DNA from 3 places in the Alteromonas sp. AWJ4_199 genome. Region 2 is predicted to be linked to each of the others. Evidence: predicted binding sites of a transcription regulator. Region 2 holds the regulator's gene; each other region holds the start of a gene.
What was found. Region 2 encodes sigma-54, which starts transcription at its own class of promoters, with help from an activator protein. Its sites were predicted from a motif close to GTTGGCACGNNNNTNGNNT; they were not measured.
Positions count from the first base shown of each region.

Region 1: flhA (flagellar biosynthesis protein FlhA) is a predicted target of sigma-54. The motif match lies at 2,024-2,042, and genes of this name have one in related genera.
Region 3: dps (DNA starvation/stationary phase protection protein Dps) is a predicted target of sigma-54. The motif match lies at 1,852-1,870, and genes of this name have one in related genera.

Region 1 covers NZ_JBSWUR010000003.1:198,691-201,976, reverse strand. Annotated here, with positions in the region: gene fliR (flagellar biosynthetic protein FliR) at 1-723, shown strand, start outside; gene flhB (flagellar biosynthesis protein FlhB) at 808-1,932, shown strand; gene flhA (flagellar biosynthesis protein FlhA) at 2,098-3,286, shown strand, end outside.
Region 2 covers NZ_JBSWUR010000001.1:1,493,817-1,497,102, reverse strand. Annotated here, with positions in the region: gene ptsN (PTS IIA-like nitrogen regulatory protein PtsN) at 1-385, opposite strand, end outside; gene hpf (ribosome hibernation promoting factor) at 399-686, opposite strand; gene ACXAER_RS06515 (RNA polymerase factor sigma-54) at 717-2,198, opposite strand; gene lptB (LPS export ABC transporter ATP-binding protein) at 2,272-2,997, opposite strand; gene lptA (lipopolysaccharide transport periplasmic protein LptA) at 3,000-3,286, opposite strand, start outside.
Region 3 covers NZ_JBSWUR010000002.1:116,214-119,499, reverse strand. Annotated here, with positions in the region: gene ACXAER_RS15480 (fatty acid cis/trans isomerase) at 1-704, shown strand, start outside; gene nadK (NAD(+) kinase) at 795-1,670, shown strand; gene dps (DNA starvation/stationary phase protection protein Dps) at 1,932-2,441, shown strand; gene recN (DNA repair protein RecN) at 2,849-3,286, shown strand, end outside.

The DNA of each region.
Region 1 (3,286 bases), on a different contig from region 2:
ATGCGTATTAGCGGCTTGTTCGTGGCCATGATTGGCTTGAGTGCAAAATCAATCCCCCCGCAGGTGCGAGCCCTATTGGGTATAATGCTTACGCTCATCATCATGCCTGTAGTGCCTCCGTCACCCATAGAAAATTTAGTGGATGTGGGCACATTTTTAATTGTTATTCAGCAGTTGTTGATAGGCATTGCCATTGGTTTTATATCAATGATGGTACTCAATACCTTCGTGATTGCAGGCCAAATCATAGCCATGCAAACCGGTTTGGGGTTCGCGTCTATTGTTGACCCAGTAAACGGTATTAACGTGCCCGCAGTGGGCCAATTTTATCTGATATTAGCCACCTTGTTGTTTTGGACCTTGGATGGGCACTTGTCCATGATCCAAATGATAGTAATGAGCTTCGAGGCGTTTCCCATAGGCGAAGCATGGTGGACCGCTGAACAGTTCCGCGATATTGCCCATTGGGGCGGTTGGATGTTTATATCGGCAGTGACCCTGTCTCTTGCGCCAATCGTGTCGCTTTTAATCGTGAATTTGGCGTTTGGCGTAATGACCAAAGCTGCACCACAGCTAAACATTTTTAGTATTGGTTTTTCGATCGCTCAGGTAATGGGCTTACTGATTATTTGGATAACACTTGATAACTTTACTGCACACTTCGAAACCCAATGGTTCAGAGCTGAGCAGTTTATGTGTGAACTATTGAATATTTGTCGTTAGACAAGCAATGCTAGTCGTTTGCAGAGTATGGCGAGACTGTGAACAGATTGGTTGGATAAACTAGGCGAGAGAGCATAATCGAGCATGGCAGATTCAAGCGAAAAAACAGAAGACCCCACGGGGAAAAAACTCGAAGATGCCCGAAAAAAAGGGCAGCTAGCCCGTTCCCGTGAACTATCCACTACGTTGGTGCTTATCGTCAGTGCCTTTATGTTTTTATTTGTAGGCGGCTGGATTGCTGAATCTGTTTTTAAACTTACTCAGCGAATGTTCATCCTTTCTCGTGACGAAACCTATGATATCACCCACATGTTTGGCGCGTGGGGTGAAGCTTTTTCTGCGGTAGGTCCAGCGGTATTGCTTTATATGGTGGTTGCTATGATAGCGGGCATTTATGGCTCTATCGCCCTTGGTGGTTTCAACTTTACTTGGGAAGGCGCGAAGCCCAAAGGCTCTAAGATGAGCCCAATTCAAGGGTTCAAGCGAATGTTCGGCACGAACGGCTTGGTTGAGTTGCTAAAATCCATAGCAAAAGTGGTGGTCATAATTGGCATGGCTATTGGGGCGTTACTGTTCTTTGAAGATGAAGCGCTCCACCTTGATATGGAGCTTTATCCGGGAAACATCTTTCACGCACTCGACATGCTCAAGTGGGCGTTTCTTATCCTGGTGTGCGGCATGATCCCCATTGCACTCATCGATGTGCCTTATCAAATGTATAAGCACAATAAAGAAATGAAAATGACCAAGCAAGAGGTTAAAGACGAGCGAAAAAATGCAGAAGGCGACCCTATGGTAAAAGGGCGTATTCGTCGCTTGCAATATCAGGCGGCAACTAAACGCATGATGCAGGAAGTCCCACAGGCAGACGTTGTTGTGACTAACCCCACCCACTTTTCTGTAGCCATTAAGTACGACGAACAGGGAATCAGAGCCCCAGTTGTGGTAGCAAAAGGGGCTGATGAATTGGCTATGCATATCAGAAAAATTGCTACCGCCAATGACGTACCTTTAATACCTTCTCCTATGCTCGCTCGTGCCATCTTTTATTCGACAGAAGTCGACGATGAAATTCCGAACGCCTTATTTATGGCGGTAGCGCAGGTGCTAGCACACGTCTATCAGCTTAAAGCACATAGGGCAGGAAAGGGTAAGCGTCCTAAACCACTTAAACGAGATTTGCCTATCCCTCCAGAATACCGTCGCTAAGTGACTATTTTACTGCGGTTTTTTTTGCCTTTTTATACTTGTCGCATACTTTTGGGCTCTATTGGTGTATGTATATGCCGCTTTGTATAAAGCTGGCACGTTAGTTGAAAACTCTATTGAAGATTTACATAAAGCGTCAATTTTCTGATAGAGAGACACCCAGCCATGCAGTTATCCGGTTATCTTCAGCGATTCGATAAAAATCAGCTGCAAAATTTTACCAGTGGTTTAGGCGCGCCTATTGTCCTTTTGGCAATCATGGGAATGGTAATACTACCCATGCCGCCGTTTTTACTCGACGTATTGTTTAGCTTTAATATTGCGCTCTCTCTCGTCATTATTTTGGTAGCGGTACTCACCCAACGCCCTGTGGATTTTGGTATTTTCCCACTTGTACTCCTAATAGCGACAGTTCTGCGTTTGGCGCTTAACGTTGCGTCTACGCGGGTTGTATTACTGTACGGCCACGAAGGGGGAGATGCGGCAGGTAAAGTGATTGAAGCCTTCGGTGCTGTGGTTATCGGTGGTAACTATGCTGTAGGTATTGTTGTCTTCGCTATCCTTCTTATTATCAACTTCAAGGTAGTAACTGCTGGTGCGGGACGTATTTCAGAAGTGAGTGCTCGCTTTACCTTGGATGCTATGCCAGGTAAGCAGATGGCAATCGATGCCGACCTTAATGCAGGCTATATCGACCAAGACCAGGCGCGTCAGCGTCGCGAAGAAATAACCGCAGAGGCTGACTTTTACGGGTCGATGGACGGTGCATCAAAGTTTGTAAAAGGCGATGCGGTTGCCGGCCTTTTTATCATGCTTATCAATATTGTTGGCGGCTTATTCATAGGCATGATTCAGCACGGTCTTTCATTTGGAAATGCCATAGAGATCTACACCATTTTGACCATTGGTGATGGTTTGGTGGCGCAGATACCTTCATTGCTACTTTCGGTAGCAACAGCGATTATCGTTACTCGAGAAAACGAAACCCAAGAAATGGGTAAAGAGATCCGTGGTCAGCTAGGAAATAATCAAGCGCTCTATATAGCATCAGGCGTGCTTTTCGTCATGGGTATCATTCCGGGTATGCCTCATATCGCATTCTTGGGTTTTTCATTTTTGATTGCGGGCTTCGCATATTGGCAGACAGTTCAAGCTAAGAAGAAAGCTGAAGAACCTCAATTGCCAGAGAATATATCAAAAGATGAAACTGTTGCACCTGAAGTTAAAGAGCTGGGATGGGACGACGTTCAGCAGGTGGATACCATTGGTTTAGAAGTGGGCTATCGCTTAATTCCGCTTGTTGATAAATCTCAAGGTGGTGAGTTGTTGACACGAATTAAAGGCGTACGTAAGA
Region 2 (3,286 bases):
TTTCTTTGTCGCTTAGCTTACCGGCTACGGTAGCCAGTGTCTGAAGGTGTCCTTCGGTTTGCTCTTCGGGAACGAGAAGAGCAAAGAATATGTCTACGGGCTTTTCGTCTAGGGCATCAAAGTTGATAGCTGGTGTACTTGTTACAACGATTGCTATTACCTTCTCAAGGCCTGCTAGGCGGCCGTGGGGCAGTGCTATGCCGTTACCTATACCCGTGCTACCCATACGTTCTCGAGCCATCAAGCTATTTAAAACCGTTGCCTGGTCGATGTTATCGTTATGCTTGGCAGCGATATCAGCGATGATCTCAAGAATTCGCTTTTTACTATTACACTGAACCGCACACTCGGTGCGGTCCAGACTTACGATGGCTTGTATATCCATGCTTAATTAACTACTAATGTTTTTTCAGTTTTTCCTTATGCTTGATTACCTGCCGGTCGAGTTTATCAACCATGCTGTCAATCGCCGCATACATGTCGGTATTTTCTGAGGATGCGAATACTTCAGCGCCACTTAAATGAACAGTCGCTTCAGCTTTTTGATTTAATTTTTCAACGTTCAGGATGACATGCACATTAGAAATGTGATCAAAGTGACGTTCAAGTTTGCTGAACTTCGTATCGACATAATTACGCAAAGAGTCGGTGATTTCGACATGATGACCAGTAAGGTTGATTTGCATATTTCGTCTTCCTTATATTATTAAGCCCGGTTAGATAAGGCTTTTGCGTTGGTTCGACGGCGGGATCGATAACGATTCCCGGTATTTTGCTATTGTTCGCCGAGCGACTTTTATGCCTTGCTCGGCCAACAATGAAGCAATCTTGCTATCACTTAGCGGCTTGCTAGGATTTTCCGCAGCCACTAACTTCTTGATCAAAGCACGAATCGCTGTAGATGAACACTCACCACCTGACTCGGTTGCTACGTGGCTTGAGAAGAAATACTTCAATTCAAAGATGCCACGGGGCGTATGCATATACTTCTGTGTTGTCACACGCGAAATAGTCGATTCGTGCATATCTACCATTTCTGCGACATCATTTAGCACCATTGGTTTCATCATTTCCGGGCCGTGCTCAAAAAAGCCCATTTGCTGCTGCACAATGCAATTTGCAACCTTCATCAAGGTATCGTTGCGAGATTCAAGGCTCTTTATGAACCACTTAGCCTCTTGCATGTGTGAGCGGATGAATTGTGAATCGCTGCTGTTCTTGGCACGGCGACTCATTGCTGCGTACGTTTGATTTACGCTTAATTTAGGCAGACTGTCGGGGTTCAGCTCAACCACCCAACGGCCATTTTTCTTGGTTACTGAGACATCAGGAATAACGTATTCAGGCTCTTTAGTAACTAAAGCACTACCTGGGCGAGGATTCAAGGTTTGGAGTAAACGCATTGCTTCGCGCAGCTGATCTTCTTTCAATCGGCTCTTACGCATTAGCGTGCGGTAGTCTTTACTGCTCAGTAAGTCTGAATATTCCTCAATAAGCTGCTTCGCTTCAGCAAGCCACGGTGTGTCTTCTGAAAACTGGCGCAATTGCACCATAAGACACTCTTGAGGTGTACGAGAACCTGAACCAATGGGGTCGAACATTTGAATGCGCTTAAGCACACATTCTATTTCGTCCATTTCGATAGGCTCTTCTAAGTCATCGTCATTAACAGCATCTAAGATATCGTCAAGGGTAACGGTTAGATAACCGGATTCGTCGATTGAGTCGATGATAGCCGTAGCAATAGCGCGGTCAGTGTCTGAAAAGTGAGTGAGGCGCATTTGCCAAAGCAAATGCTCTTGGATGTCTTCGGTAGTTTCACCTTGGAAGATTTGTTCGTCATCATTAGACGGGCCAGGCGCAGGCGCAGAAGAGGCGGAGTAGTACTCGTCCCAGGTGCTGTCGATAGGCAGCTCATCGGGAAGGTCGTTCTTCTCCAGTGCATCTCCTGCCTCTAGCGTGTCGCTTGATGCAGAAGCTGTCGCTTCAGCAGCACTATCGTCACTATCGACATTGTTCTTTTCTACTTGTGGCTCGTCGTTACCTTCTTCCACTTCTAACAGTGGATTAGAGTCGAGTGCCTCTTGAATCTCTTGCTGAAGATCAAGCGTAGAAAGCTGCAGCAGCTTGATGGCCTGCTGCAACTGAGGTGTCATGGTAAGTTGTTGGCTAAATTTTAGCTGTAAAGATGGTTTCATCTACGTCTTATTTAAATGCTCTAAATTGAATATACCAGAGCGAAACTGAAAAATGACAATTCGGTTACATTAACTATAGCCTGAATTGTTCGCCTAGGTATACATCCCTTACTTTTTGATTACTTAAAACCTGTTCCGCGGTTCCTTGCGCAATAAGCTCACCATGACTCACAATGTACGCCTTTTCGCAAACATCCAATGTTTCGCGTACGTTATGGTCCGTGATAAGGATACCAATACCCCTATCGCGAAGATGCTGTATTATCTTCTTTATATCATTAACTGATATTGGATCAACACCAGCAAATGGTTCGTCTAACAAAATAAATTGTGGTTTCGCTGCCAAAGCGCGAGCAATCTCTACGCGACGACGTTCTCCCCCTGACAAACTCATGCCCGTACTATTACGTATATGGTTGATATTAAATTCATCAAGTAGTGCATCAGCTTCTTCTTCTTGCTGTTGTGAATTTAAATCTTTACGGGTTTGCAAAATGGCCATGATATTTTCATATACCGTAAGCTTTCTAAATATTGATGCCTCTTGCGGGAGGTAGCCTATACCGCGGCGTGCGCGCTCATGCATTGGCTGGTGAGTAAGCTCATTATCATCAATTTCGATTTTGCCTTTGTCTAAGTTGACTAAGCCTACAATCATGTAAAAAGTGGTGGTCTTACCAGCGCCGTTAGGGCCGAGAAGACCGACAATTTGACCGGTAGACACTGAAAGGCTTACATCGCGAACAACCTGTCGCGATTTATACGATTTAGCAAGGTTTTTAGCGCTCAAAGTTGCCATTGCTATTCATTGTCCTCGTTGTCTTTCTTAGACGATGTTTTACGAATGGTGTCAGGAGTAAATACTGTGGTTACACGACCTTCACCATCTTCACCGGCACCACCCGTTGCAAGCAATTGTTCAGTAATCATATCGAACGTAATCTTATCACCTTGCACTTTACTGGTATCTTGCTGTAGCTCAGCATTACCCGCCAGAGAAATAGTGCGATTAATTACTTCATAGCGAATTTCATTGGCTTTCGCTGATACCGGTGTACCGTCTTCTAGTGATTGAGAATAGCTAGCAG
Region 3 (3,286 bases), on a different contig from region 2:
GTGAATCGAACTTCCTTAATCTACTTCCTCCAACTACCCGCCATGACCTTCTCGACGATTGGTATCAAAACGCAAGCCCTGAACTTACCGATTATTTAGAAGGTGATATCAACAGTTTCGAACAACCTTCTGGCATAGCGTTCGAAACAGATAATCCTCAACAAGAACTTTATCAATTGTTATCGCAATACTTGGCTAAAGTTCAACCGAATGCCTCAACCTACAATGAACGTTTGCTATCAGCTGAACAGTTCGAAGCATTAAAGCGCTTAGATTCGCTTCCTGCTCAACAAGCGACGTTGATGCCTGAAACTACCATGATTGTGATTCAAGACGACAAGAACCCAGACAACATTGATGTGTTCACTGCCCTTAGAAATAGCGCGCATTACAATGTAAATAGCCTATTTGAAGAAGAGGAAAACCGGGAGCCTTCTAAAGATTCAATCACGCTAGTTCATGGTTTGTTGGGCAGTTACCCTGACGCATTCTGGTATATCAATGCCTCAGAAATAACGTCTTCGATTGAGAAGCTTAAGTCCATTAAAAGCGAAGCCGATTACAAAGCCCTGCTCGACGATGTTGGCATGCGCCGAACCAACCCTAACTTTTGGGCGTTTAGTGATAAACTAATCCAATGGTCTAGCGAGCTCTATCCTATTGAAGGCGGTCTTCTCGACTATAATCGGTTAGAAGATCGCTAAACCTTGCGCTGTGTGCCGTTTAACGCTTTTCTTTTGCAAAAAACCTGTGCTAATGTCCAACCATTGGAAATGAAAGGACATTAGCATTCCATGCCCTATCAAACCGTTGCTTTAATTGGAAAACCTCAGCACGCTGCAACCCACGACAGCCTGAACATTCTTGCCGAATATTTATTGGCAAAAGGCTGTAAATTATTGGTTGAGGAAAGTATTGCTGAAGAACTTGAAACCGAAAACTTCAAAAGCTGTAACCTTGTCACTATTGGCAAAGAGGCTGACCTCGCCGTTGTGGTAGGCGGTGACGGCAGCATGCTTGGTGCAGCACGTGTGCTCGCTCGCTTTGACATTCACGTTGTCGGTGTAAACCGCGGAAATCTCGGCTTTTTAACTGATATCCACCCCGATGATATTGTTCAACAACTTGACCTTATCTTTAACGGTGAATGCGTAGTAGAAGAGCGCTTCTTACTTGAAGTAGAAGTTTATCGACACGAAAAACTTAAAAGTAACAACTCTGCTGTAAACGAAGTGGTACTTCACCACGGAAAAGTTGCCCATATGATGGAATTTGAAATTTACATCGATGAGCAATTTGTATTCAGTCAGCGCAGCGACGGATTAATAGTAGCCACACCTACAGGTTCAACGGCTTACTCTTTATCAGCGGGCGGCCCTATTATTATGCCCAAGCTAGATGCACTTACGTTGGTACCCATGTTTCCTCACACACTTAGCAGCCGTCCAATCGTTGTTGATGCTGACAGTCAGGTATCGATGAAAGTATCAAAGGTTAATAGTGACTCGCTACAAGTGAGTTGCGATAGCCATATTGTTCTGCCGGTGCTACCTGGCGATGAAATTCGAATAAACAAAAGCGTAGACAAACTCCATCTTGTTCACCCTAAGGGCTACAGCTACTTCAATGTACTTCGTAAAAAGTTAGGTTGGGGTAGTAAGCTTTACTAACCTCCCTGCTCCATTTAGTTGATTCCATGTGCATTTATTACATAAGCCTGTAGCATTTTCTTGATCGCTACAGGCTTGAAAAATAAAGATTTTTTAATCTCCCCCTGATTTCTCCAATGAAAACGCGTACTTATAAAAATCTCAAATTTCGGCATACCCGTTGCAACTGCCTAGGTAAGTTGTTGGCACAGGGTTAGCGAGACTTTAGCCCTATTGATGTTCCACATCATGCCGATTTATTTGCATTCAATAGGAGATATCATGAGTAACACCAATATCAAATTTACAGCCCCAGGAATGGATAACGATGCTGCTGCCAAAACAATCAAGGTATTGGATCAGCGATTGGTTGCACTATTAGATTTACAGTTAACGTTGAAGCACATTCATTGGAATGTAGTAGGACCAAATTTTATTGGCGTGCATGAGATGTTGGATCCGCAGGTAGATGCGGTACGCGAAATGACCGACACAATTGCAGAGCGAATTGCCACGTTAGGTGGCGTACCAAAAGGTACACCGAAAGCCATTGTTGAAGGTCGCAGCTGGAACGATTATGAGTTGGGTAAAGGTTTAGTACTTGACCACCTTAAGGCGCTGGATGCCGTATATGACGGTGTAAATGGTGACCATAGAAAAGCGTTAGAGCTTTTAGGTGAAATTGACCCAGTATCAGAAGATATGATTACTGGCCAACTGGCAGACTTAGAACAGTTTCAGTGGTTTGTGCGCGCACACATTGAGTCTGGCAGCGGTGAATTGCAGCAATAGCCTCTAATCATTGAATTTTATACACTAATCTAACTATCTATAGTTAGAATTTCAAAGGAGAGCTTAGGCTCTCCTTTTTGCTGTTTGGTTTTCAATAAACTCTAAAATAGGTTAACGTATCTGGCTACTAACTTTTTTTTGTAATCGGGCTTTTCGCCACTGAACCCTTACTAAACCTAGTACTGTATAAATTTTTGTAAAGCACGCATTTCCATTGTTTCACATCTTCAGGTTACTCATAACATCACAAAAGTCGCTAAACTTATGATATTGATTTTATGAGTTTTGTTAGCATCCCCCTCCATTTTAACGCAATTTTTTCCCGACTTAACTTTACACAGTCAAAATACTGTATATATTATCAGTTCCTGTATATATCATCATGTTCAACTTTTTCGAGTGTGGTTATGTTAGCGCATCTTTCTATTTCTAATTTTGCTGTTGTAAAACAATTATCGGTTCAACTGGAAAACGGCTTAACTGCTATAACCGGTGAAACCGGTGCAGGTAAATCAATTGCTATTGATGCTTTAAGCTTGTGCTTAGGCGAGCGTGCCGACGCAAATGCGGTGCGAAAAGGTAGTGCAAAAGCGGAAATCATTGCTCACTTTTCTTTAAACGGCAATGTATTAGCTAAAGCCTTCCTCGATGAACATGAGCTCACCTCAGATGAAGATGAGAATAGCTGCTTTATTCGCAGAGTTATTTCAAAGGAAGGCCGTTCAAAAGCTTTTATCAACGGTATTCCCGCCTCACTTCAGCAGTTAAAAGGTTTAGGCCAGTTTTTGTTGGCCATTCACGGTCAAAATACTCACCTACAGCTGCTGAAAGAAGACCATCAAAGA